DNA from 2 places in the Gluconobacter sp. genome. Region 2 is predicted to be linked to the other one. Evidence: riboswitches for the same ligand, from Rfam matches in the RefSeq annotation. Region 2 holds a riboswitch; the other holds the start of a gene.

Region 1 (12,282 bases), on a different contig from region 2:
GGTGGTTTCCGCTGGGATCGCTGGCAGACAAGCTATAATCTGACGGGAGGCAATGTTGCGAAGAACCCCGATCAGCATTTTCATGATGTTACAGGCGTCTTCAATCCGAACGCTAGCCTTGTCGTAACACCAGACGAACATCAGACCTATTATTTCACTTGGGCCAATTCCACGACCCCAATGGGAATGTACGTCACCAACGGGTCTGTACCCATTCGTCCGGGAACCAATTCTTTTGCCAGCCCGGAGAAGGCTCAGCTTTATGAGCTTGGGGCCAAGTACAGCATTCTCCATGACCGCCTGGGTCTAACCGCCTCACTGTTCCGTCTGGACAAGGGCAATGCGCTGAATGCTGATCCGGTGACCGGTGAAATTCAGGGGTCTTCTGATCGGCAGCGCAATCAGGGACTGGAACTGTCTGTCGGGGGCGTCATTCTGCCAGGCTGGAACGTGTCAGCGACTTATGCCCTCTATGACAGCAGCACGACGTCTTCCGCCACGAAGGCAAACCGTGGCAAGAATGTTCAGTATGTGCCGCACAATCAGGCAACACTCTGGTCCGCATATAGTGCCTTCCCGGATAAGCCCTATAACCTGACGGTGGGTGGTGGACTGACCTGGCGTGAGCATGTCTGGTTGAATGCGGCCAATACGCTGCGTGCACCCGCCAACCTAGACTTCAGTGCCATGATTTCCCATCGCTTCAATCAGCATTGGAAAATCTCCATGAATGGCTACAATCTGGCCAACAGACTGAACTATCAGAGTCTTTTCTCAAACCGTTCAACGCCATCCGCAGGGCGCATGTTCCTGGGAGAAGTCAGCGTAGCGTATTGAGGGAAATGCGTTTCGGTTGAGAGACTGTTCCTCATATGGCGGGAAAGCACACTCTGCTTTCCCGTTATTCTTGAGACGCTCTTTGCCATTTGAACAGTCCATGTACCGCCAGCCCCACAAATATCGCGTAAAGTGCAGCCGTTGGATAAAGGGTGCGATTGATGAACATGGCAACATAAGCTGTGTCGATCACGATCCAGCAGGCCCAACTGATCGTATGGCGTCGCGCGGCCCAGATCTGCGCGACCAGACTGTAACTACTCAGGAAAGCATCAGCCATCGGGGTGGGGTCATCTGTAAAACGCGCCAGACAGAAAGCCCACAATCCGCCGCCTAGTGCGCCGCTCAGTAGACCGAAGAGAAGCCCGCGCCCTGAAAGCGGCCGAATATGCAGGGTATCATCACCCTGAGCGCCATCTCTTATCCAGCACCACCAGCCATAAATCAGACAGCCACAGAATACAGCCTGAAGGCAGGCATCAGCATAAAGATGGGCTTTAAAAAATACCCATCCATATAAGAGTGCGGCAAGAAGAGAGAATGGCCAACAGGCCATGTTGCGGCGTGCTGTCAACCACACGCCCATGGCGCTGAGCAGGGCCGCAATGAGTTCTGTCAGGGACATACCGCAGTGCCGTTCAGAGTTTTACGGAGCCAGTTCAGAAGGTGTTGTCCTTCATGGCCTGCAAACCAGTGGGCATGACCCAGAAGATAGTCCGCATAGGCAACGTGTGCGGATGCCTCATCGCGAAGCAGCGCGCTGTAATATGCGACCTCAGACAATGCGAATTCGACATGAACAAGCGGTAGAAACGCAACAACCAGTTTGCATTCCTGGGGTGTGAGAGGGCGGATATTCTGATAGCCCCTCAGAAGTGCGGTTAGCTGGTCCCATGAGACGCGATAATCGGTTGAGAGCCATGAGATGGCAGTGCGTTCAATGGCAACTGCAAGATCGTAAGCGGCGCAGGTGCGATCAGACATGCCAAAATCAAAGATCCCGCAAATTTCGGCATCGGGAGTATCCGAAGTCCAGAACTGGTTGGATGGATGCCAGTCGCCGTGTCCCCAGCAGGGGACAATATCCATCAGGAGGGGTCGAAGCTTTGCATGGAAAGGTTCAAGAACACTCAGGATCTGCTGCCAGGATTGAGGATTTAACGTTGTATTGAGATCCGGTTGAGACGCGCTCCAGACGCGAAGGCCAGTCTCAAGATCCGGGTGGGTAATGGCGTTGAAGCTGGACAGCAAAAGCCGATCAGGGCGGGCGCGGGCGGTATAATCTGTTGCCGCAAGATGCAGGCGAGCGAGTGCACTTCCTGCCGTATGTGCCTGTTTGGAACAGAGAAACGGCTCCCAGGATTGAACGTCTCGATAAAGGTCCAGACCGGGTAAGGGAGGAAAGACCTCGTAAACCCAGCCATGATCCGTCAGCGCCGAATGTCCATTCTGCGTTTTGAGCGGTGAGGTCACGGGTAGGTCATGACGCACAAGGTGTGCCATGAAGTCATGTTCTTCCGTCAGGGCATTCTGATCGCGCAGGCGTGGGTCGTGGCGCTTCAGGAACAGCGTCGTGCCGTCGATAAGGCGGATCAGGGCCGTCGCGGAGAATGGGCGTTGTCCATGCCACAGAACGGTTTCCGGAACGGCTGTGTTGGGAAAAAATGCCAGAACACGTTTCGCCTCGGCGAGTGTCAGAGGCGGCCAGTGCCGTTCAGCCTGCACACCATTGACGCCGAACTGTCCGGGAACGGCCACGGGTTCAGAAGCCTGTGGATGCTGTGAACAGGGCTGCGAAACCGCCGCCGATGTAATAACTTGGGGCACTCCCACTGATCGTGCTGCCGTAAATGCCGGTCGTATCCTTTGCGTTCAGGGTCGGGCTGGCAACGCCGGACAGGGAGCGCTCATTGGTGATGTTGATGAAGTTCAGGCGCAGGGTTGGCTTGTGCAGGCGAGACAGATCACCGAAGCGGTAGCCGACGGAAATATCGCCTGTTGTGCGGTCTGACATCCGCTCATCATTCATGAACGTTGCGTATTGGTGCCCCGTGTAATGCAGGGTGGCCACGCCGAAGATATGCCCGTCATCGTAGCTGATGCCAGCAGCGGCCTGAAGCGTCGGGCTGCGAACGGCCATTTTGCCTTTGGTCGGCAGAAGATCGCCGCCGGAGGCAATGTTGTTATCAATGGTGGCGTGCAGATACTCGCCGGAAACATAGGGGCTGAAGTGGTGCCAGGGGCGGAGGCCGATTTCCACATCCACACCGCGGGAGGTTTGGCCGCCGGCATTCATGGTCGTCTGAATGATGGAGCCATTCTGGGAGGCCAGCGTTGAGATCTGGCGGTTGGTGAAATTGTAGTTGAACAGCGTCAGGCTGCCGATGATCCATTGTCCTGTGCGGCGATATCCCAGTTCTTCGGAAATGGAATATTCGTTGCGGACATCCGCACTGCCTGTTGTCGCGAGTGCGCCGGAGGTTGGGTCGTAGGTATTGTAAAGCGCCGTCTGGTCTGGCGCGCGGAAATTGGTCGTGGCGTTGAAGAAGATCTGGTTCTGCTCATCAATGCGCCAGCGGACGCCAACACGCGGCAGAGGCTCCATGCTGTTTGACGCCACACGATACTGAGGGCCGGGAACATTGTTCGTGCCAGCGCGGCTCATCATGACGGCCTTGAAACCCGCCTCGATGGTCAGGCGATCATGCAGGAGCGAGATGTGATCGCCCACATACAGCGCGTTGGTCTGGGAAATGGTGTGGAAGCTGCCGCCCAGCAGTTTCTGTCCGTTCGCAAGATGGATCAGGCTACTGTTGTTTTCCGCCCAGATATCGCCTGAGGCGCCGGTGGCAGAAACGGTTGTGAAGGGCTGCTGCTCGTTGTCGTCTCCGTAATCATACCAGTAACCGAGGACGAAATCGTTCCAGCCGGTTTTGTAATGCAGGGTGGAATTGAATCCGGAGCGATAACTGCGTTGCGTGTAGTTGGCACGCACGACAGCAGTTCCATCCTGTGCATTGGGCAGCGTGAGCGTGTCACTTAGGGGCTGAGTGCCGTTATAGAGACCGGTTTCCGTCAGTGTGGAGCCACCCGGAACGTTGCCATAGGCGAACTGTGCGTAAGGTGTGACGTCCAGGGAAAGCTTATGCGTCAGATGCAGATGGACGGGCGCGCCTGCATAGAAGGTGCGTTCCTGCGCGCGCCACAGACGCCAGTAATTGACGGCGTTGTCTGCGTTGGAGGCGTCATAATGGCCTGCAAGGTTGTTCGCGCCATGGATGCCATCGACTTTCCAGCTTTCCATCGTGACCTGCGGATAATAGCTGGTGACGGTGGTGTTGAAGGAACCGATAAGGCTGGTGCGGTTGCCCTGGCCCCAGTCCTTCAGGAACTTGAAATCGACATGCTGGCGTTTGTCCCGCCCCGGTCCGCGCCAGTTATCGCTGGCGCTGTGGGAATAGGATACAAAGCCACGAATACCGGAATTGCCGATGTTGCCCGTTTCAAGGCGAATGAATTCGCGGTTGGTGTCGAAGGAGCCATAGGAGACGCTGGCGAAACCCCCGGCCTTCTGTGACGGATCGAGAAAAGACAGGCTCATCAGCCCACCGGCGGCGTTCAAAACCGGACTGTCCAGATCGGCCGACCCTTGGGCAAGTGCGACCTGACTATAATTCTCGCTGTCAGCGAACTGGCTCGGATATCCGGAATAATAGGCGACATCGTTCAGCGGCGTGCCTTCCAGCACATAGCCGATGGCATCATTGTTCAGGCCGCGAACGGTCAGGTTGGTGTTGGGCGAAAAGCCGAACGGGTCGGATGTGGCAACATTCGCACCGGGCAGCATGGAGGCGAGCTGATAGGCCGTCGCCATCGGGGGCTGCTTGTCCATGTAGTCGCGGCCGACTGTGCTGATAGAGCGCACGCTGTTTTCCGGTCGGATCAGTCCGCCGCCGGGCTGATGTCCGGGCGCACTGTCAGAGACGCGGTGAACCGTGATGTGCTCGGCCTTCGGGGCTATGGGCGCAGGTGGGGTAAGGGCTGTGGTATCCGCCGCGCGCACTGTACCGGCACAAACGGTCAGGCCGAGCAGGAAGACAGGAACCTGGCGGGATTTGCGCGCAAATACGGTGGTCATGATGGTGCTGTCCCGCCTGCAATACTGCGATCCCCCCATGCGCAGCGGGGACGACGAGAGACACCGAAAATCCAGTCTTTGGATCTGTCAGTAGCCACCATCCCTCCGCCAGCATGAACTGGATCAGGTTCGATGGGTCACTGCGCTGGTATGGCTCTAAAGCGCATACCCTCAGCAGTCTCTCAGCCCTTTGTCAGGGCGCCCCAAGGTGAAGACGCACTCCTTCATGGGCTGCGAGCGAATGTCAATAAATTCCGTATTGCGTGGGGGTATCAAAATTTCGTCGGCAGGGATGGAGCGGCGAGGCAGAGCAGGATAGAGTATTGTTATAAGATAACATTTTTAGGATCTGTCATGCGTGTTGTTAAGCGCTTGTTGCCTGCTCTGCTCATTGCCAGCACGGCCCTTGGTTCAGCTCAGGCCGAGGAAGGAATGTGGACGTTCGACCATCTGCCAGCTCGTCAGTTGAAGCAGCAGTATGGCTTCGAGCCTTCGGCTGAATGGATCAACCACGTCATTCAGTCTTCAGCACGTCTGGCAGAAGGATGCTCGGCGTCCTTTGTCTCTGGTGACGGGTTGGTGATGACGAACCATCATTGTGCCAATACCTGCCTGACGGATCTGTCAGACAAGACACACGATTATTTTCATGATGGTTTTTCGGCAGCAGATGTTTCCAAAGAGCCGCAATGTCCGGGTATGGAGCTGGATCGTCTGGATCAGGTGAAAGACGTGACAGGCCGTGTCGCTGATATGACCGCAGGCAAGCACGGTGCGGATTATGCAAAGGCGCTTCAGGCTGCCAGTAGCGTTCTGACGAAGGAATGTGCGGGCGGAGATGCAATACACTGGCGGTGTGATGTCGTGACGCTTTACCATGGTGGTCAGACCGCCCTGTATCGCTATCGTCGATATCAGGATGTGCGCCTCGTGATGGCGCCAGATCAGGATATCGCATTCTTTGGCGGCGATCCGGACAATTTTACCTTTCCACGGTATGATATCGATCTGTCGATGTTGCGGGTGTTTGAGGACGGTAAGCCGGTCCACACACCTTTCTTCAAGTTTGATCCGAAAGGACCAAAAGCGGGAGAGCTGGTGTTCACGTCTGGTAACCCAGGGCGGACGCAGCGGTCGCTTCCGGCCAGTGCATTGACGTTCCAGCGGGATGTTATCCTGCCAACCATCATTGGCGTGTATTCGACCATTGAAGGGGCGCTCTGGCAGTATTCGCGTGAGAGCAAAGAACATCTGATTGAAGCGCAGAATACGCTGTTCGGCGTTCAGAACGGCCTGAAATCTCTATCGGGCACCGTGAAGGCCCTGCGGGAACCTGGCGTGATGGAAAAGCGTGAAGCGGAAGATCGTGCTCTACAGGCCTGGATTGATGCGGATGCCGAGCGCCGCAAGATCTATGGTGAGCCGTTCAAAAAGGTAGAAGCTGCATTGGCCATACAGCGCCAGTCTTATGGCCATGACTTTGCCATTGCCCGTACAGTTCATGGCTTGCTGGGTGATGCTGTCATGCTCGTGTCAGCCGCGCAGGAGCGCCAGAAGCCGGATGCCGAGCGTCGTGCGGGCTACCACGATGCCGAACTGGCTGAACTTGAAGCTGAAATTTCTGCCAAAGTGCCGGTGCATGTCGATCTGGAAACCATGACGCTGGCTCTGGGCATGACCACGATGCGTCAGATGCTGGGTGAGGATGATGCTGCCGTTCATCTGGTTCTCGGCACAAAAAGCCCGGATGAACGCGCTGCGGAGCTGATGCAGGGAACGAAGCTTGCTGATCCTGCGCAGCGCCTTGCGTTGTATAAGGGTGGTGCAAAGGCCATTCAGGCCTCTACGGACCCGATGATTGTTCTAGCCCGTCAGTTGCAGCCGGTTCTGGATGTGATCCGCAATCGAAGCCGTGATCAGATCGAAGCACCAATGCATGAAGCTCAGGGTGCGATTGCCCGTGCCCAGTTTGCGCGCGCACAGGCAGAAGGAAAGGCAGATACGCTTTATCCGGATGCTACATTCTCACCAAGACTGTCTTACGGCACCGTCAAAGGCTGGCAGGATGGTGCCAAGACGATTGCGCCCTTCACAAACTTTGCCGGAATGTACAAACATGCGACCGGCAGCGATCCGTTCCGCCTTCCGCAGGTCTGGCTTGATGCGAAACCTCTTCTGACACTGTCCACGAATCTCGATTTTGTTTCGACGAATGATATTGTGGGTGGAAATTCAGGCTCCCCGGTCATTAACCGGCAGGGCAATGTGGTAGGTCTGATTTTCGACGGTAATCTCAATAGTCTGGCTGGCGATCTTTATTACGATGGCGAGCGCAATAGAGCGGTTTCGACGGATACGAGCGCTATCATGGCTGCACTCAAGACCGTCTATCATGCCGATGCCCTTGCTCAGGAACTGGAACAGGGACACCTGTAATCATGATGTGAGGGTCGTTCCTGCGGAATAACCCTCGACATCTAATGTAAGATTCCTGACAGTGGGTAGATGCCAGTCTGTCCGTCTTCCTGTTGTTTTCAGCCTGGAGTGTCCCCTGATGCTGGGTGACACTTTCCGCTCTCTGGGGCGGCGTAATTATCGTGTCTGGGTGTGGGGAGCTCTGTTCTCCAACATCGGGACATGGATGCAGTTTACCACGCAGGACTGGCTTGTTCTTACTGAACTGACCCATCACGATGCCATGGCCATTGGCATCGTGATGGCCCTCCAGCTTGCCCCACCCCTCTTGCTAATGCTCTGGACCGGACTGATTGCAGATCGGGTTGAGAAGCATCGATTCCTGCTCTTTACCCAAGGTGCTCTGGGTGTTCTGGCCGTTGCACTCGGCCTGCTTGTTGTTACGGGGTCGATCCGTCTGTGGCAGGTGGATCTGTTTGCGTTTCTAAGTGGCTGTGTTGCCGCGTTTGACAGTCCTGTCCGCCAGACATTTGTCGGTGAGTTGGTGGGAGAGACCGATCTTCCAAATGCAGTGGCCATCAATTCCATGTCCTATAACGCTGGGCGGATGATTGGGCCTGCGGTTGCAGGGTTCTGTATTGCAGAAATTGGTTCAGGCTGGTCGTTTGTCCTGAACGGGGTTTCGTTTTTCGGTGTCATGGGTTCGTTGCTGTTTATTCGGCGTGAGGACCTGTTTCGGCATGCCAGAGCCAGAGAAAGCGAGCGTAATGCCCTGACCAGTGGTCTGCGCTATGTCTGGGCGCGCGAGGATCTTCGGACCATTCTGATTATGCTGTTTATTATCGGAGCGTTTGGTCTCAACTTTCCCATCTTTATTGCGACCATGGCCGTTGGTGTGTTTCACGTCGGCGCGCATGGCTATGGAATTCTGAATTCCGCGATGGCCGTTGGCACCATTCTGGGAGGCTTTCTGGCAGCAAGTCGCAAAAAAGCTGATTTTGATGTTCTGCTGAATGGCTCACTGATTTTTGGTGTTGGTTGCCTGTTGGGAGCATTGGCCCCGACATACTGGCTTTTTGCCTGCACGTTGCTCATTACCGGCGTATCGTCTCTGACATTTACGGCTACCAGTAACAGCTTCATGCAGCTCTCGAGCGACCCATCCATGCGAGGGCGCGTGCTGGCCATCCGGTTTGCTGTTTTTGCAGGATCATCCCCATTTGGTGCCCCTGTTGTGGGATGGGTTGCCAATTATTTTGGGCCGCGGTGGTCCCTGGGAGTCGGAGCACTGTCGGGGTTTTTGGCGGCAGTGGTGGCGTTGTTATACATCCTGCGCATGCGGGAGCAGCAGGGCGAGAAGCACTCGTGACCGTTCGCTGGGGAAAGCGGATTGCGGCAGCGGCGTTGGCTGGCGGTATTTTGTGTGCGAGTTGGTGCGCATGCGTTGCCGTAATGGGTATGCGTGCTTCTGCCAGCCCCGCAGAAATGGGCGTCATTTTCGGCACAGCCGTCACGGATGCGGGCGTGCCGAAGCCAGCGTTGCAGGACCGTCTGGAAACCGGATTGTTACTCTGGAAAGAAAAGCGCGTTCGGGAACTGATGGTGAGTGGAGCTGTGGAAACTTCCAATCATCAGGATGAAGCTGAAATCATGGCGCACTGGCTGGAAAATCACGGTGTTCCGGCCGAAGCGATCATTGTTGATTCCCAGGGAAACAATACCTGGCTAACGGCTCTGCATGTTGCGCAGGAAGCGCCGGAAGGGGCTGTCGTCGTTTCGCAGTGGTTTCACATCATGCGGGCAGAATGGGCATTGCGGCATGCTGGCGTGAAAGACGTGTCAGGCGCTTATCCGAAAGTCTTTCGACTGCCTGAACTCTACTATCTGTTCCGGGAGGCCGTGGCGCTCCCGGTGTATTGGGTAACGAAACCGATCCCTGCTCAGTAAGGCACGCCAATCTGTTCAATCGCTGTTGCGAGTGACGGAGCCAGTGGCATCATCGGTGCCAGCGTGGACTGGTAGGCATGGTAAAGGTCGCCCTTACCTTTGTAGATATGTTCTGTCGGCTCGCCTTCCGGGCTGACTTCGTTGAACCAGCTGCCAAAATCCCGATCGATGAGGGTTGTGTCGATATAATCCCAGATCGTGCGATACCAGTGCTCGTAATGTGGATTTCCCGTGCGCTTATACAGGTTGATTGCCGCCGTCAGAGCTTCTGCATGAGCCCAGTGGACGCGCGAAGGCACATGGGGTTTGTGATCCCAGTCAATTGTGTAAACCATTCCGGGAAGACCATCGACGTTCCAGCCTGACTTCATTCCGGTTTCGAAGAGCGCCTGTGCGTCATGAAGCATCCAGCCCGGAGCTGTTTCGCCCCTGCGGAGTAGAGCTGCTTCCAGTTTCACGGTCAGGTGAGACCATTCGACGAAATGACCCGGTGTCATGCCGTAGGGGCGTAGATCGTCCGTAGGTTTGTCTTCATGATAATTCTGCAGCAGATCCCAATTTCGGTTGAAGTGCTCGGGCATTGCGAAGCCCTGCTGTGGGGCCAATTCATGCACAAACCGGGTGACAATCCGCAGCGCGCGGCGCAACCACTTCACATCGCCGGTAACATCCGCAAGAGCCATGAAGGCTTCTGTGGAATGCATGTTACTGTTGGCCCCGCGATAGTTCTCTTCGTCTGACCAGTCATCTGCGAAGCTCTCACGCATGACGCCTTCGTCTTCAGACCAGAAATGCGTCTCGATCTGATGGATGGCGTCTTTGAGAAGTGCGTTGGCACCTTCCACACCGATCAGAACAGCAGAGGACGCGGCAAGTGCGACGAACGCGTGCAGATAGGCCTGCTTGCGCTCGTGAGGCTGATCCGCAAAGTGGTTCCAGCCTCCGTGCTGCTGGTCCCGAAAGGATGTCATGAGCGCATTCACGCCATGTGCGACGAGCGGCGCGCTTCCTGGAATGCCCTGGAGTTCCGCAGTCGCATAAGCGTGAACGCACCGCGCAGTCAGGGTCGCTTCTGCCTTGGCACCTTCAGGAAGATGACCTTCCATATCCAGCCCCGCAAAACCCCCGTCGATACAACCTTCCTTGCTGAAATCCAGCAACCGACGGCCCTGCATCTCGAGCCATGCCCGGTGAGATGGTCGGCGGATCCAGGCGTCTCTACTGAGCAGAATGGGGGAGAGGCGATCGGTCATAAAAACTCCATACTACGGTGGTAGTAGTCAGACAGTCTGATGAGGACGCATCAGCAGCGGTTGGGTTCCTGAGGGTCTCGTCGGCGGTACTCGCTCACGAACGCGCGGGGATGTGCGGAACTGTCTTGCGTCTGGAGGTTGCTTTGCCGATACATAACAACATGACAGAACGATCCCCGATCATTGTCGCCCCCAGCCTGCTGGCTGCCGACTTCGCCCGTCTTGGAGATGAGATTGCATCCATCTCCCGCGCGCCCTGGTTACATCTGGATGTAATGGACGGTCATTTTGTGCCGAATATCTCGTTCGGTCCTGGGGTGATCTCGGCCTTGCGAAAGCATACCGATGCGAAGTTCGACGTGCATCTGATGATCGATCCGGTTGATCCGTATCTGGAAGCAACAGCCAAGGCTGGCGCGGATCACATTACGGTGCACGTGGAAAACGCCCCCCATATTCACCGGACGCTTCAGACCATCCGTGCGCTCGGTTGCCGCCCGGGAATTGCGATCTGTCCGGGGACGCCGCCTGAAGCACTGTCAGAGGTGCTTGATCTGGTCGACATCATTCTGGTCATGACAGTGAATCCCGGGTTTGGCGGCCAGAGCTTTCTGGAAAGCCAGCTGCCAAAAATCCGAACCCTGTCGCGCATGATTGAAGACAGTGGCCGTGATATCGTGCTGGCGGTTGATGGCGGCATTGACCCGGTCACGGCCCCAAAAGTGGTGGCTGCCGGCGCGCGGATGCTGGTGGCAGGGTCTGCCGTCTTTGGTAAGCCGGACCGTGATTCAGCCATTCATGCACTTGAAGGCCCGTTCAAGGAAGACAGCGCCTGATGCCCATTCGTCGCTGGATTCAGGACGCACGACTTTCACTCGCACGACTGCCCGTTGGTGGCGGAACTTCAGAGGGACCGGTTTATATTTATCGTGACCCGTGGAAGGGGGACGCCGAGCAGGGCGCCCGCCTTGTCGCGGGTCGCTTTCGGTTTGAGCGGCAGGACTACGATCTGCCGCGCGGAAAGTGGGAACGTGGCCCTTGGCCGGAACCTGCAAAACAGTGGCTGCAAAGTTTTGCATGGCTGCGGGATCTGCGCGCATTAGGCAGTGACGATGCCCGCATGACGGCCCGCGCGCTTGTCGCGGACTGGGTGTCGCATCCTCCAACGGATCCGCTGGTCAAGGATGCCTGCGTAACAGGTGCGCGCCTCTCATCCTGGCTGGCAAACCACGAGTTCTGCCTGGCTTCGGCGGATCGTAAACTTCAGCAAAAAATCATGGACCGGATGCTGGTAGAGGGGCGGACCATTGCCGCCCTTTTGCCGCTGGAACCGCAAGGCTGGCGCGGGCTGACGGCCCTGCGTGGCCTGCTTGCTGCTGCTCTGGCTATGCCGGATCACAGCGGGTTCATGACGCGCTTCCTGCGTTACCTTCCAGCGGAAATTGAACGTCTGATTCTTTCTGATGGGACGGTTGCTGAGCGGTCTCCGGAGGCACAATATCAGACGGCGCGTGAACTGGCAGAAATGTCTGTCATGTTCCGCACAGCGCATTCGAGCGTGCCGCCCTTTATTGATGTGGCCCTGGACAGAGTCTGCCCGGTGTTGCGTGCCATGCGTCATGGTGATGGTGGCCTGGCCGTTTTTAATGGTTCCAACGAGCGTTACAGCGCGATGGTGGAAGATGTTCTGGC
Region 2 (12,282 bases):
TTCGACTGCCGTCTCACGCGCCAGCTCCGCACCAATGCGCTTGCGGGCTTCGTAGACAGGCTGGCCTTCGAGCACTGAATCAGGCCGTGCAAAGTAGATGTATTCAAAAACGCAGAAGCGCCCACCCTGATCGCCAAACGGACGAAGGGATCGCAGCCCCTCAGAGTTTATCACCACGATTTCGCCGGGCTCGATATCCCGAACATATTCCGCTCCAATGATGTCGAGCGCACAGGTCTCACTGGAAAGAACCCAGCCACCATTCGAATCTTCGTAACCCGGCATCCGACCCAGAACCAGCGGACGAACGCCCAATGGATCACGCATGCCGATCAGGCCGTCATCGGGCGTCAGGGTAATGAGGGAATAAGCCCCCTTCACCTGCTTGACAGCATCAATGAACCGATCGAGCACTGTGGTGTACAGAGAGATGGCAATGAGGTGAATGAAGACTTCCGTATCCGTGGAAGAATGGAAGATACATCCGCGCTTTACCAACGCCTGCTTCAGGGTCGCGGAGTTGGTGAGGTTCCCGTTATGGGCGACTGCCAACCCACCGAACTCATAATCCGCATACAGCGGCTGCACATTCCGGACATGCGTTCCGCCTGTAGTGGCGTATCGGTTATGACCGATGGCGACACTTCCAGGCAGCGTTGCCATGACACGGCTGTCTCCGAAGACATCACCGACCAGCCCCAGACCTTTGTGCTGATGGAACCGTTCGTTATCGAAACTGACGATTCCGGCAGCTTCCTGACCACGATGCTGAAGTGCATGGAGTCCAAGAGCGGTCAGGGCAGACGCATCAGGCACGCCCCAGACGCCGAAAACGCCACATTCCTCGTAAGGACGGTTAAGAGTATCGGAGGCAGTCATGCAGTTCGGCCTTTCCGGACTGGGTTCACAACGACGCGTCATGACCGCTTGTGGGCGGCGATGCAAGATGTGGTTGCAATGAATGTGGCAGATAACCGGCAAGTCGGGATGCTCCGGCCTCAATATATGGCCCGGTGAAGCTTCCCTGCATCAGGTAGGAGGTCCAGGACCCGAAAAAAGACCCTGCCAGCAGATAAAGTGCGATCAGCATCACATATCCGCGCAGAATGCCGAAAATAGCGCCCAGTATGCGGTCTACGCCCCCAAAAAGAGTGCCCCTCACCGCTGCTCCTACACGCCCGGCGATCGTCGTCAGAGTTAGCAGAATGACGATGAACAGGACTGCCGCGCTTACGCTCTCCGCCAACCAGCTTTCATGCAGATACGGAGAAATCCACGGAACAAGGGCAGCGTGAAACCGATAGGTGAGAATGACGGCAGACGCCCAGGCAACAAGCCCAGATAGCTCGGTCGTAAAACCGCGCGTGAGTCCCCACAGAGCAGACAGACCAATAACGATCAGCACGCCGATATCCAGCCGGCTCAGATCATCCGGCGAAATATGAGACAGATCTGGAAGAGAGGGCATGGCTCAGGGCAGTTTGGTGGAACGGTAATGACCGCCTTTACGGGGACGGATGCCATTAGCACGAAGTTCTTCCGCCAGGCGGATTCTTTCGTTCAGTTCTACCCAGACCTGGTCAGCATCAACACCCCGCGCCTTCCACACCTTCTCAAGAAGGCCGACAAAAGCCGCACTTTCCCGAACCAGGCCCGCACGATCATTGACCATGACATGCAGCACGCAGCTTGAAGCCGAATTGCCCAGTCGGGTCGCCAGTTTCGTGACTTTGCGGGTTTTTCGGAATGGGCGAAGGTCTTCCTTAAGCGGCATCACTCTATGATGAGGGTGATGACCTATGGACGCAAGGCCATCACCCTCAATCATTCCGCGAAGGGCGTTATTCCGCGATCGTTTCTACTTCGTTTTCTGGAACGTAGAGTTTTGCCCCATGTTCCTGAAAGACCTCACTCATCTGCGCCATACCATCCTGACGTTCTGCCTCCCGGCGAATGTCATGGCTGATTTTCATGGAGCAGAACTTCGGACCACACATTGAGCAGAAATGAGCTGTCTTGTGCGCCTCTTTCGGAAGCGTTTCATCGTGGAAGCTGCGTGCCGTATCCGGATCCAGCGCCAGATTGAACTGATCTTCCCACCGGAACTCGAACCGTGCACGGGACAGCGCATCGTCTCGTAGCTGAGCCGCCGGATGTCCCTTCGCCAGATCTGCCGCATGGGCAGCAATCCGGTAGGTTATGACACCCGTTTTCACGTCTGAGCGGTCCGGCAGACCCAGATGTTCCTTCGGCGTCACGTAGCAGAGCATCGCCGTCCCGAACCAGCCAATCATGGCCGCCCCGATACCGGACGTAATGTGGTCATAACCCGGCGCAATGTCCGTCGTTAGCGGACCAAGCGTGTAGAACGGCGCTTCCCCACATTCCTTGAGCTGCTTGGTCATGTTGACCTTGATCTTGTGCATCGGCACATGACCCGGCCCTTCAATCATGACCTGACAGCCCTTTGCCCAGGCCACCTTCGTCAGTTCACCCAACGTCGTCAGTTCAGCAAACTGTGCCGCGTCATTCGCATCGGCAATCGACCCCGGACGCAGGCCATCCCCCAAGGAGAAGGTGATGTCATACCGGCGCATGATGTCGCAGATCTCTTCGAAGTGCTCGTAGAGGAAACTCTCGCGGTGATGCGCCAGACACCAGGACGCCATGATGGAGCCACCACGGGAGACAATGCCCGTCGTGCGCTTTGCAGTCAGCGGAATATGCTGAAGGCGGACACCAGCATGAATCGTGAAATAATCCACACCCTGCTCGGCCTGCTCGATCAGCGTGTCGCGGAAAATTTCCCACGTCAGCTTCTCAGGAACACCATTCACTTTTTCCAGCGCCTGATACAGCGGCACCGTGCCGATCGGCACTGGAGAGTTCCGCATAATCCAGTCACGGATGTTGTGGATATTCCGACCGGTGGAAAGATCCATCACCGTGTCCGCACCCCAGCGGATGGACCAGACCAGCTTCTCGACTTCTTCTGCGGCAGACGACGTCACCGCCGAATTGCCGATATTGGCGTTCACCTTCACAAGGAAGTTTCGGCCAATAATAACCGGCTCAAGTTCCGGATGGTTGATATTGGCGGGGATAACAGCCCGGCCCCGCGCAACTTCTTCCCGCACGAATTCAGGCGTAATGAAAGCTGGAATAGAGGCACCAAAATCCTCGCCATCGGCAAGGCGTTCTTCTGCTCCTTCAGCCATCTCAGCACGGCAGACGTTTTCGCGATGAGCAATATAGATCATCTCTTCCGTGATGATCCCTGCCCGCGCAAATTCATACTGGGTGACGAATTTCGCGCCCTCGCCGGAATAGACCTCATGCGCCGCAGGACAGGCCGGAACAGCCTGAGCTTCGCTGGCAAATCCATTGTCTTCCGGTTTGACCGCACGAGCGGGAACCTGCTGGAAGCCCCGCTTTGCAAGCCATTCCGCCCGCGGAGCAGACAAGCCCTTCTTCACGTCAATCGTGACAGACGTGTCTGTGTACGGACCAGACGTGTCATAAACTCTGACAGGCGCCTCATTGGCTGACGGATGCAGCGCAATTTCGCGATAGGGAACCAGGATATCCGGACGCCCCGGTGCTTCGGACCATTTCTTGCAGGACCCTTGGATCGGGCCTGTCGTCACGTGATCTACCGCTGGTTTCTGGTTCAGGTTTTGTGGAATATCACCCATGTTCGCCCCCTCTGAGGCAGAGGGAGTAACAACACGGAACACCGGCTATGCCAGTTTCGTTGTGTCTCAACACCATTCCCTCCGCCGGTTCTAACCGGATCAGGTTTCCCGGATGCAGAATGCACCCGGCAGGGTCGTCACACCGCAGACCTTGCAGTCTTTCAGTGACCTCTCAGCTTCTTCGGGCGAAGCTCCCCCTGGTAGGGGCCACACTCATCGCATCCGCTTCGCCCTGTCAATGCGTTTCACCGTGAAGTGAGGCCGATAAACAGCTATGACCCGCTTTATTTTACTCAGGAGGGCACGCCCTTGAACCTGTATGTTTTCTATCTCGGCGGGGCAGCGCCCGGCGCCAATATCGAAGTTCATGATGTTCAGTTTGCGATCGCGAACAAGCCGGAAGATGCCTATCCCTCTCTTGCGGAGCGCTGGTTTGGAGTACGAAACTCCCTGCACGTTGACGCCTATGGTGTCATTGCATGGGCTGATGGACATGCTGTTACACTCAGTCCTGAAAAGCCTGTAGGCGGCAAAACGCTCTATTTCATCAATATGGGTGGGTATGCGCCTGGCGAACTCAAGGAAGAGCACGCCTTCACGTTTCTTGTTGCTGCATCGCCAGAAGAGGCCAAGGCAAAAGCCAAAAAGACCTTATTACCGGGCTATGACCACCGCCACCGCGATAACTTCATGGAAGTAGATGATTGCCTGCCTCTGGAACAGATTGATGGGCTTTACATCCATCTGACCCCACAGAAAGACGGGCAACCTGTGACAGCGCTTTGGCAGGGCTACCGAAAGATCTGACGTCCTCCCACTTCATCTCACGGCAAGGGAGCCACTCATGCCAGACCCAATGTCGGTTTATCTGTTTTCTTACGGAACGCTCCAGCACCCCGAGGTTCAGCTCTCCTCATTTAGTCGCCTGCTACATGGCGAAGATGATGCGATAACGGGCTATCAGACGTCGATGATGGAAATCACGGACGCTGCTGTTATCAAGGCCAGCGGCAAACGCTTTCATCCTGTTATTCGCCCTAGTGACAATCCACAGGACGAAATCACGGGGCAAGTCTTCCGCATCACTGAAGCTGAGCTTCTCGCTGCGGACGCTTACGAAGTGTCCAGCTACAAAAGGGTGCAAGTTACACTGCGCTCAGGCAAGAATGCATGGGTCCACGTGCTCGCCTGACCAGTGCAGAATCAAAAAAGGCAGCCAGTGACCCGGCTGCCTTTTTCAGAATTCAGAGCGCTGTCCTACCTGACTTCAGGCCGCTTCAGAGCGCTTGAGCTGACGTTCACGCCAAAGCGTGGAGAGTGCTTCAACCAGTTCATCGATTGCTTCGTTCGTATGAAGCGGCGTCGGCGTCAGGCGCAGACGCTCCGTTCCGCGCGGGACGGTCGGGAAGTTGATTGGCTGGATGTAATGCCCGAAGCGGTTCAGCAATTCGTCGGACAGATCCCGGCAAAGTTCTGCCTCACCCACCATGACGGGGACGATATGGCTCGGATTGCCGACATGCGGAATGCCTGCCTTGTCCAGAGCGGCACGCAGATAGGCAACCGCACGCTGCTGCCCCTCACGCTCGACGCTGCTGCGCTTGAGATAACGGACGCTGGCCAGAGCACCCGCAGCAATCATCGGCGGCAGAGCCGTGGAGAAAATGAAACCTGAACCGAAAGAGCGCACGAAATCGCAAAGCGGTGCAGAGGCAGCAATGTAGCCCCCCACAACGCCGTATCCCTTGCCAAGCGTCCCTTCGATCACCGTCAGACGATGAGACAGGCCCAGCTTTTCAGCTACGCCTGCACCGTGATCGCCGTACATGCCCACGGCATGAACTTCATCAAGGTAAGTCATCGCGCCGTATTTGTCGGCCAGATCGCAGAAGGCTTCGATCGGCGCGATGTCGCCATCCATGGAATAGACGGACTCAAACGCAATGATCTTGGGAACGTCTGCTGGAAGTTCTTTCAGGCGACGCTCCAGATCTTCCACATCATTGTGACGGAAAATCTGCTTCTCAGCGCGGGAATGACGGATACCTTCAATCATGGACGCATGATTGAGTTCGTCAGACAGAACCACGCAATTGCGCAGACGGCCTGCAATCGTTCCCAGCGTCACCCAGTTGGACAGGTAACCTGAGTTGAAGAGCAGTGCACTTTCTTTGCCATGCAGGGACGCCAGTTCTTTTTCCAGTTCCACATGATAGTGGTTGGTGCCGGAAATGTTGCGTGTTCCGCCTGCACCAGCGCCCGTCTCATCAAGGGCGTTGTGCATCGCCTTGAGAACTTCCGGGTGCTGCCCCATGCCGAGATAATCGTTGGAACACCACACTGTGACGTCACGACCGAGCCCATGATGATAGGCTTTCGGGAAATTGCCGGACCGGCGCTCAAGTTCCGCAAAGTAACGGTAGCTGCCATCGGCGCGCAGACCGTCCAGGGCGGACTGGAACATCGCATCATAATTCATCGCGTTTTCTCCTGCGCGGCACTGTAATCCTGTGAAATCTTTCCGCCAAGTGCCTGCTCCAGATAGGCCAGCAGAACACGCAGCCGCGCAGGCATCTGCATCCGGGTGGCACCACACCCCACGACCATGAACCAGACCGACAGAACACTCCCCCGCCACTTCGGCAGAACCTCGACCACTCGCCCTGCATCCAGGTCCCTCCGCAGCATGAAATCTGGCAGAAGCGCTAGGCCTGAGCCATTTCGGAGCGCTGGCAAAAGCATGTCTCCACTATTGACCATCATCCGGTTTCGAAGTCGGACAGATGCCTGCTGGCCATTCTCATGTGTAAGGCGAAGAAGGTCCGGCAGATCGGAATTCGCGTAGAGCAACCCTGCATTGCCTGAAAGATCTTCCGGTTTTTCGATCGTCCCGAGTCTCTCCTTCATTTGTGGCGAACAGACCAGCCGCATCACGGACCGGCAAAGAAGATGAGCCCCTCCGTTGGTTACGGGAGCGAGATCTCCCGGCGTAATGCGGACGGCTGCTTCGAACCGGCCACTCAGTAGATCGACGGTCCGGTCATCCAGATCAATTTCCATGGAAATATCCGGATACCTGTCCATAAATTCCGGCAGAACAGGTCCAAGAATATCCAGCCCGAACCCCATGGGAGCCGCCAGGCGAATCGTTCCCCTTGGGCTGACCGAGCCTTCCCGCAGCTCTGCTTCCAATCCTTCACCATCGGCCAGCATCCGGCGTGCGCGTTCCAGACATGCCACTCCGGCGGATGTCAGGGAGAGGTGACGGGCACTTCGCTGGAAAAGGGTTGTTTTCAAGCGATGCTCCAGACGCGCAATCACCTTGGACACTGTAGGCGGAGACAGCCCAAGAGTTCGTGCTGCAGAGGCGAACGAGCCGCTTTCGGCGACACGGGCAAAAACAGCCCAGCCTTCCAGATCGGGGAGCATACAGCCTCTCTAAGATGCGCTTTATGGAAACTTTATATTTCCATCAATTCCGTTTTCTTTACGCCACATTGCGCCCATCTTGAAGGCTATAACCTTTACTGAGGAGCGACCAATGCTCGATATCAGACCCTTCTCCTCGCTTGGCCACGCCAACCATGGATGGCTGGACGCCCGGCATCATTTCTCTTTCGCTGGCTACACAGATCGGCACCGCATGCACTGGGGCCGTCTGCGCGTCTGGAACGATGATAAAATCGAAGGTGGGACAGGCTTCGGCGCTCATCCGCACAAGGACATGGAAATCATCACCTATGTTCGCACCGGAGCCATTTCTCACGAAGACAGCCTTGGCAACAAAGGCCGTACGGAAGCTGGCGATGTTCAGGTCATGTCTGCTGGCAGCGGTATCGTCCATGCCGAGTTCAACAAGGAGACGGAAGACACAACCCTGTTCCAGATCTGGATCATTCCCAATGAACCAGGCGGCACGCCAAGCTGGGGCACACGTCCATTCCCAAAAGATGCCCGCAATGGACGGTTCGTAACCCTTGCCTCCGGCTTTCCGGAAGATGATGCCCTGCCGATCCGGGCCAAGGGCCGCGTTCTGGGAGCAACCCTGAAAGCTGGCGAAACCCTGACCTTCGAAACCAGCCGGGAAAACTTCTCCTATCTCGTGCCGGCGACAGGAAGCCTGGAAATCGATGGGCGAACCGTTGCAACGCGGGACGGTGCAGCTCTGACCGATGTGGACAGTATCGTCATAACTGCGCTGGAAGATGCAGAAATCGTTCTGGTGGAAAGCGGCCCCCTCGACTGACTGGCCAAGGCGGGAACATCACGCAAAGGTGTTTCCGCCTCATGCTACACACGCTCGATTCAAACGTTGTTACTGTAGGGCCAAGTCCCCCCGGATGCGGCCAGTCTCTCTCTTGATGAGGAGTACGGGTCATGACAACCACGACCGAGACCAAAGGCCAAAAATCCACCTCCCTATTCGTCCGTTTTGGTGACTGGCTTAGCAATGCCAGCATGGACAGATCAGGGCTGACAGAAGTGACCATCCGACTGATGCGTGACGACTGTCATCTTGCGACCCGTGTGAGCGAAATTCACAATACGGAAAGCAACCCTCTCACCCCCAAGGAAGTCGAAACTCTCATGGGTGAGAAACACCTCAAATATATTGCGGATCAAACGGGGCAGTCCCTTGAGGCCATAGAGGATGCGCTGACAGGCGTTCTGCCCATGCTTGCCAATTTGCTTCGCGTAGATCCAGAACGCCTGTTCCAGTACCAGTGTAAGATATGAGAACCTGAACGGCAGCTATTGTCACCTATCGAAGATAGCTGCCGTTTTCTCATTAGAGGCCTTCAGCCGTACGGGTCATGCGCCGCCTCTTTGAACGACCCTCCACACTTGCAAAGCGCTCATTGATCTGAGCGGTCGTTTCAGCTCCAGCTAAAATGAGCCCGGACGCCTCGGAGCAACCGGTTTTCTGCACAAATTCCAGCTGCTTTGGCGTATCTACTCCTGTAGCACGAATGCACAAACCAAGCGCTTTGACGGCCTCAAGAGCGGCCCGATAGAACACAACTGCACCTTCATCGAGCTCTGGAACATCGCCCTGCGGATTCCAGGTTAAGCTGGACGCCGACAGAACAGCCAGATCAAACTGAACACCGTCTAATAGACCGCTAATGGCGCGCTCCCTCAGCAAAGTCAGGCTGGAGACTGAAGACCCAAAGCCGTTCGTGAAGATCTGAACGCCTCGATCACGAAGAGACGCCAGAGTGTAACAGACTTCGCGCTCCTCCTGAGCGATCCCGCTTTCCTGAAAAACCAGATCCAGACGCGAAATGGGAAACCCGCTCTGAGCCAGAACACAGTTCAAACGACTGTTGAACGCTGCATCCGGTGCCTGATCGTCTTCGAGTGAGACCATCAGACGCATACCATCCGGCCAGCCTGCCGCCTGCGTACAGGCAACCTGCAGAAGCTCCAGATCAAATTCTCTCCGCTGCTGCTCAAGCGGCTTGCGGCGACTTCGCCGGACGGTGCGGCGGGGGATAGCCAGCCAGAGCTGGCTCATGTCCACCTGCGCGCCAATCAGCTTTTCCATTCCCGCCCGGCTAGCCGCCATGCGAGGCAGCCATCGCAAAGGCGGCAGAGCACTTTTCTGGCGCGCTCGACGACTGCGCAGGGTCGTGGCAAACATCGTGGCGTTTGTCGGAGAAATGTTCGTGTCGGACCTCACAGGATCATCTCTTCGGTCTCTGGTCACAGTGCCAGTCACTTCGGGGCCAAAAGAGGCTGCATCCGCAAAACTGACATCCTGTCCTGCATCATCCAATTTCGAACATCTCCTGTTCCATCTGCGCGACAGAATGACGGGAGAAGGCTAATTTTCCCTTAACAACAGCCGTTTTTCGCTCACGTTCCCGTGGGGTTTCAACAAAATCGCCGAGGAACCAAGAGTCAAATTCTTCGTTCGCTCAATCAGGACAATTCTGCTACCGATTTTGCTCCAGCGGATTTTCCGTGCCACTTCCTTCAAGCGCGCAGGTTCAATCTGCCTGTCAGGACATTGTTGATGACGGATGCTCTCTCTCGCTCCGCCCCGAACACGTCTTCCCGCAACTCTCTCAAGGCTTTGCTACCTTTCTGGCAGGTGACGTTTGCGTCTTTCCTGGGATGGTTTCTGGACGCTTTTGACCAGACATCCCTGATGTTCACACTGCCGGACATCGCTCATGATTTCAGCTGCACCATCGGCACACTGGGGATGGTTCTGACAGCCCAATCCCTTGGACGCGCCATAGGCAATACAAGCTGGGGCTGGCTCGCGGACCGTTATGGCCGTCGTCTGGCCTTTATGCTCGGCGTAGTCTGGTTCGGTGTCTTTTCTGCCATGACGGGCCTGTCCCACAGTCTTCTGATGCTGGGCATTGTCCAGTTCCTGTTCGGCATCGGTTTTGGTGGCGAATGGACGGCCTCTGCAGCCCTGCTGATGGAAAGCGTTCCCGCCTGGACACGCCCGATGGCGTCTGCACTCATGATGTCAGGTTATGAAGTCGGATATTTTGCAGCAGCCGGAGCGCAGGCTCTGATCCTGCCGCATTATGGCTGGCGTGTGCTGTTCTTTATCGGACTGGCGCCTGCTCTCCTTGCGATTTTCATTCGCCTCGGGGTCAAGGAAAGCCCGGTCTGGCTGCGGAACCGGGCAGACCGCGCGGCCGGTCAGGCCAAAACGCCGACACAGCCTCTTCCCAAGGTAAAATTCCGCCTGAACGGAGCGGCCATACAGGCAATTGCCTTCATGGCGTTTCTGGAATTTCAGAAAGCGGCCATTTACACATTTTACCCCACGATCCTGCGTGGCAGCCATCACCTGACACCGCAGGATATCTTCATTCCCATTACCCTCTACTGCATCGGATCCTTCGCTGGAAAAATCCTGTGTGGCTGGCTGGCAGAACGATGGGGTGACCTGAAGGTCATGCTCGGGGCGATTGCGATTGTCGTTCTGACAATCTGGCCGTTCCTAAGCGCTCCGTCCTGGAGCATGCTGCTGACGGCAGCCTTCGTTATGGGTGCTGCTGCGTCTGGTATCTTCGCCCTCGTGCCGCATTATCTGGCGAAATGCTTTCCTTCCGAGACACGTAGCTTCGGAATGGGGCTGGGTTATGCTCTAGGGTCTATCGGGCAGGGTATTGCCGGATGGCTGATTCCGGGAATTGGCCGGACACCGATCACGCTCCCGCTCACTGCGGAAGCCTTCGTGGTCGGGTCCAGTGCTGTCACAGCCGGTATCGCCCTGCTTCAGCCGAAGCACCTTCCGGGCGAAACCATGGAAGGCGACGAAGAAGCAGCCTCTTAAAGAGAGGCTGCCAGCCACTCGGCGGTACGGATTCCATCTATGCCGGCGGACAGGATACCGCCGGCGTATCCTGCCCCTTCTCCCGCAGGGAAAAGCCCACGCAATGTTGGGCTCTGGCCATCACGGTCTCGCTGAAGCCGGATCGGGGAAGATGTACGCGTTTCCACTCCGGTCATGACAGCATCATCCATCGAGAAGCCCTTCAGCTTGCGTTCAAAACGCGGCAAGGCCTCACGAATGGCGTCCGAAACAAAATCCGGCAGACAGAGTGTCAGATCAGTTGGTGTCACACCCGGCTGGTAGGACGGCACGACGTCACCCAGCGTTGTGGAAGGGCGACCGGCCAGAAAATCCCCGACGCGCTGGGCAGGAGCACGGTAATCACCACCACCGGCCACAAATGCTGCCTTTTCCCATTTCCGCTGAAGTTCGACACCCGCCAGAACATCGTTCGGAAAGTCCTTTTCCGGCGTCACTTCAACGACAATTCCACTATTCGCATTCCGTTCGGCACGGGAATACTGGCTCATGCCATTGGTCACGACCTGCCCGATTTCAGACGTCGCCGCTACGACCTGTCCGCCCGGGCACATGCAGAACGAATACACAGCCCGGCCATTCGACGCGTGATGAACCAGCTTGTAATCAGCGGCCCCCAGCAGATCGTTCCCAGCGTATGAGCCGAAACGGGCTGTATCAATGACAGACTGGGGATGTTCGATCCGTACACCGATAGAGAACGGCTTGGCATCCATGGCGACATTCGCATCGCGGAGCATTTCGAACGTGTCGCGTGCAGAATGCCCAACGGCCAGGATAACGCGCTCGGCAGGCAGGGTCTCTCCCGTTGAGAGGCGCAGGCCTCGCAGACGGCGTTCTGTTCCCTCACCTTCCATGTCAAAGCCATCGACGCGCGTCTCAAACCGGTACTCGCCGCCGAGACGTTCGATTTCCTCACGGATGAACATCACCATCGTGACCAGTCGGAAGGTCCCGATATGAGGCTTGGAGACGTACAGGATCTCTTCCGGCGCACCGGCCCGAACAAACTCTTCAATGACACGTCGGCCCAGATTGCGGGGGTCGGACACGCCAGAGTAGAGCTTGCCGTCAGAGAACGTCCCGGCTCCGCCTTCGCCAAACTGGACATTGCTCTCGGGCGTCAGGACGGATTTCCGCCAAAGGGCAAACGTATCAACCGTTCGGGCGCGAACCTCTTTGCCACGCTCGATGATGATAGGCTTGAGACCGGCCTGCGCGAGCGTCAGCGCCGCCATGATC

What was found. Region 2 has a riboswitch for thiamine pyrophosphate ahead of thiC (phosphomethylpyrimidine synthase ThiC). Riboswitches for the same ligand answer to the same signal wherever they lie in the genome.
Region 1: it holds a riboswitch for thiamine pyrophosphate, as region 2 does, so the genes downstream of both, ABF979_RS04535 (TonB-dependent receptor) here and thiC (phosphomethylpyrimidine synthase ThiC) in region 2, are expected to answer to the same signal.

What each region holds. Positions count from the first base shown of each region.
Region 1 is NZ_JBDOBO010000005.1:78,829-91,110, forward strand. It holds gene ABF979_RS04520 (TonB-dependent receptor) at 1-837, shown strand, start outside; gene pnuC (nicotinamide riboside transporter PnuC) at 902-1,462, opposite strand; gene ABF979_RS04530 (phosphotransferase enzyme family protein) at 1,453-2,595, opposite strand; gene ABF979_RS04535 (TonB-dependent receptor) at 2,600-4,975, opposite strand; TPP riboswitch at 5,059-5,191, opposite strand; gene ABF979_RS04540 (S46 family peptidase) at 5,330-7,411, shown strand; gene ABF979_RS04545 (MFS transporter) at 7,530-8,759, shown strand; gene ABF979_RS04550 (YdcF family protein) at 8,756-9,337, shown strand; gene ABF979_RS04555 (AGE family epimerase/isomerase) at 9,331-10,590, opposite strand; gene rpe (ribulose-phosphate 3-epimerase) at 10,752-11,426, shown strand; gene ABF979_RS04565 (heparinase II/III family protein) at 11,426-12,282, shown strand, end outside.
Region 2 is NZ_JBDOBO010000001.1:449,998-462,279, forward strand. It holds gene purF (amidophosphoribosyltransferase) at 1-879, opposite strand, end outside; gene ABF979_RS02090 (CvpA family protein) at 905-1,468, opposite strand; gene ABF979_RS02095 (hypothetical protein) at 1,472-1,828, opposite strand; gene thiC (phosphomethylpyrimidine synthase ThiC) at 1,842-3,695, opposite strand; TPP riboswitch at 3,754-3,903, opposite strand; gene ABF979_RS02105 (DUF1543 domain-containing protein) at 4,005-4,502, shown strand; gene ABF979_RS02110 (gamma-glutamylcyclotransferase family protein) at 4,540-4,887, shown strand; gene hemA (5-aminolevulinate synthase) at 4,963-6,174, opposite strand; gene ABF979_RS02120 (LysR substrate-binding domain-containing protein) at 6,171-7,124, opposite strand; gene ABF979_RS02125 (pirin family protein) at 7,237-7,941, shown strand; gene ABF979_RS02130 (YidB family protein) at 8,073-8,432, shown strand; gene ABF979_RS02135 (EAL domain-containing protein) at 8,485-9,474, opposite strand; gene ABF979_RS02140 (MFS transporter) at 9,715-11,001, shown strand; gene ABF979_RS02145 (NAD(P)/FAD-dependent oxidoreductase) at 10,998-12,282, opposite strand, start outside.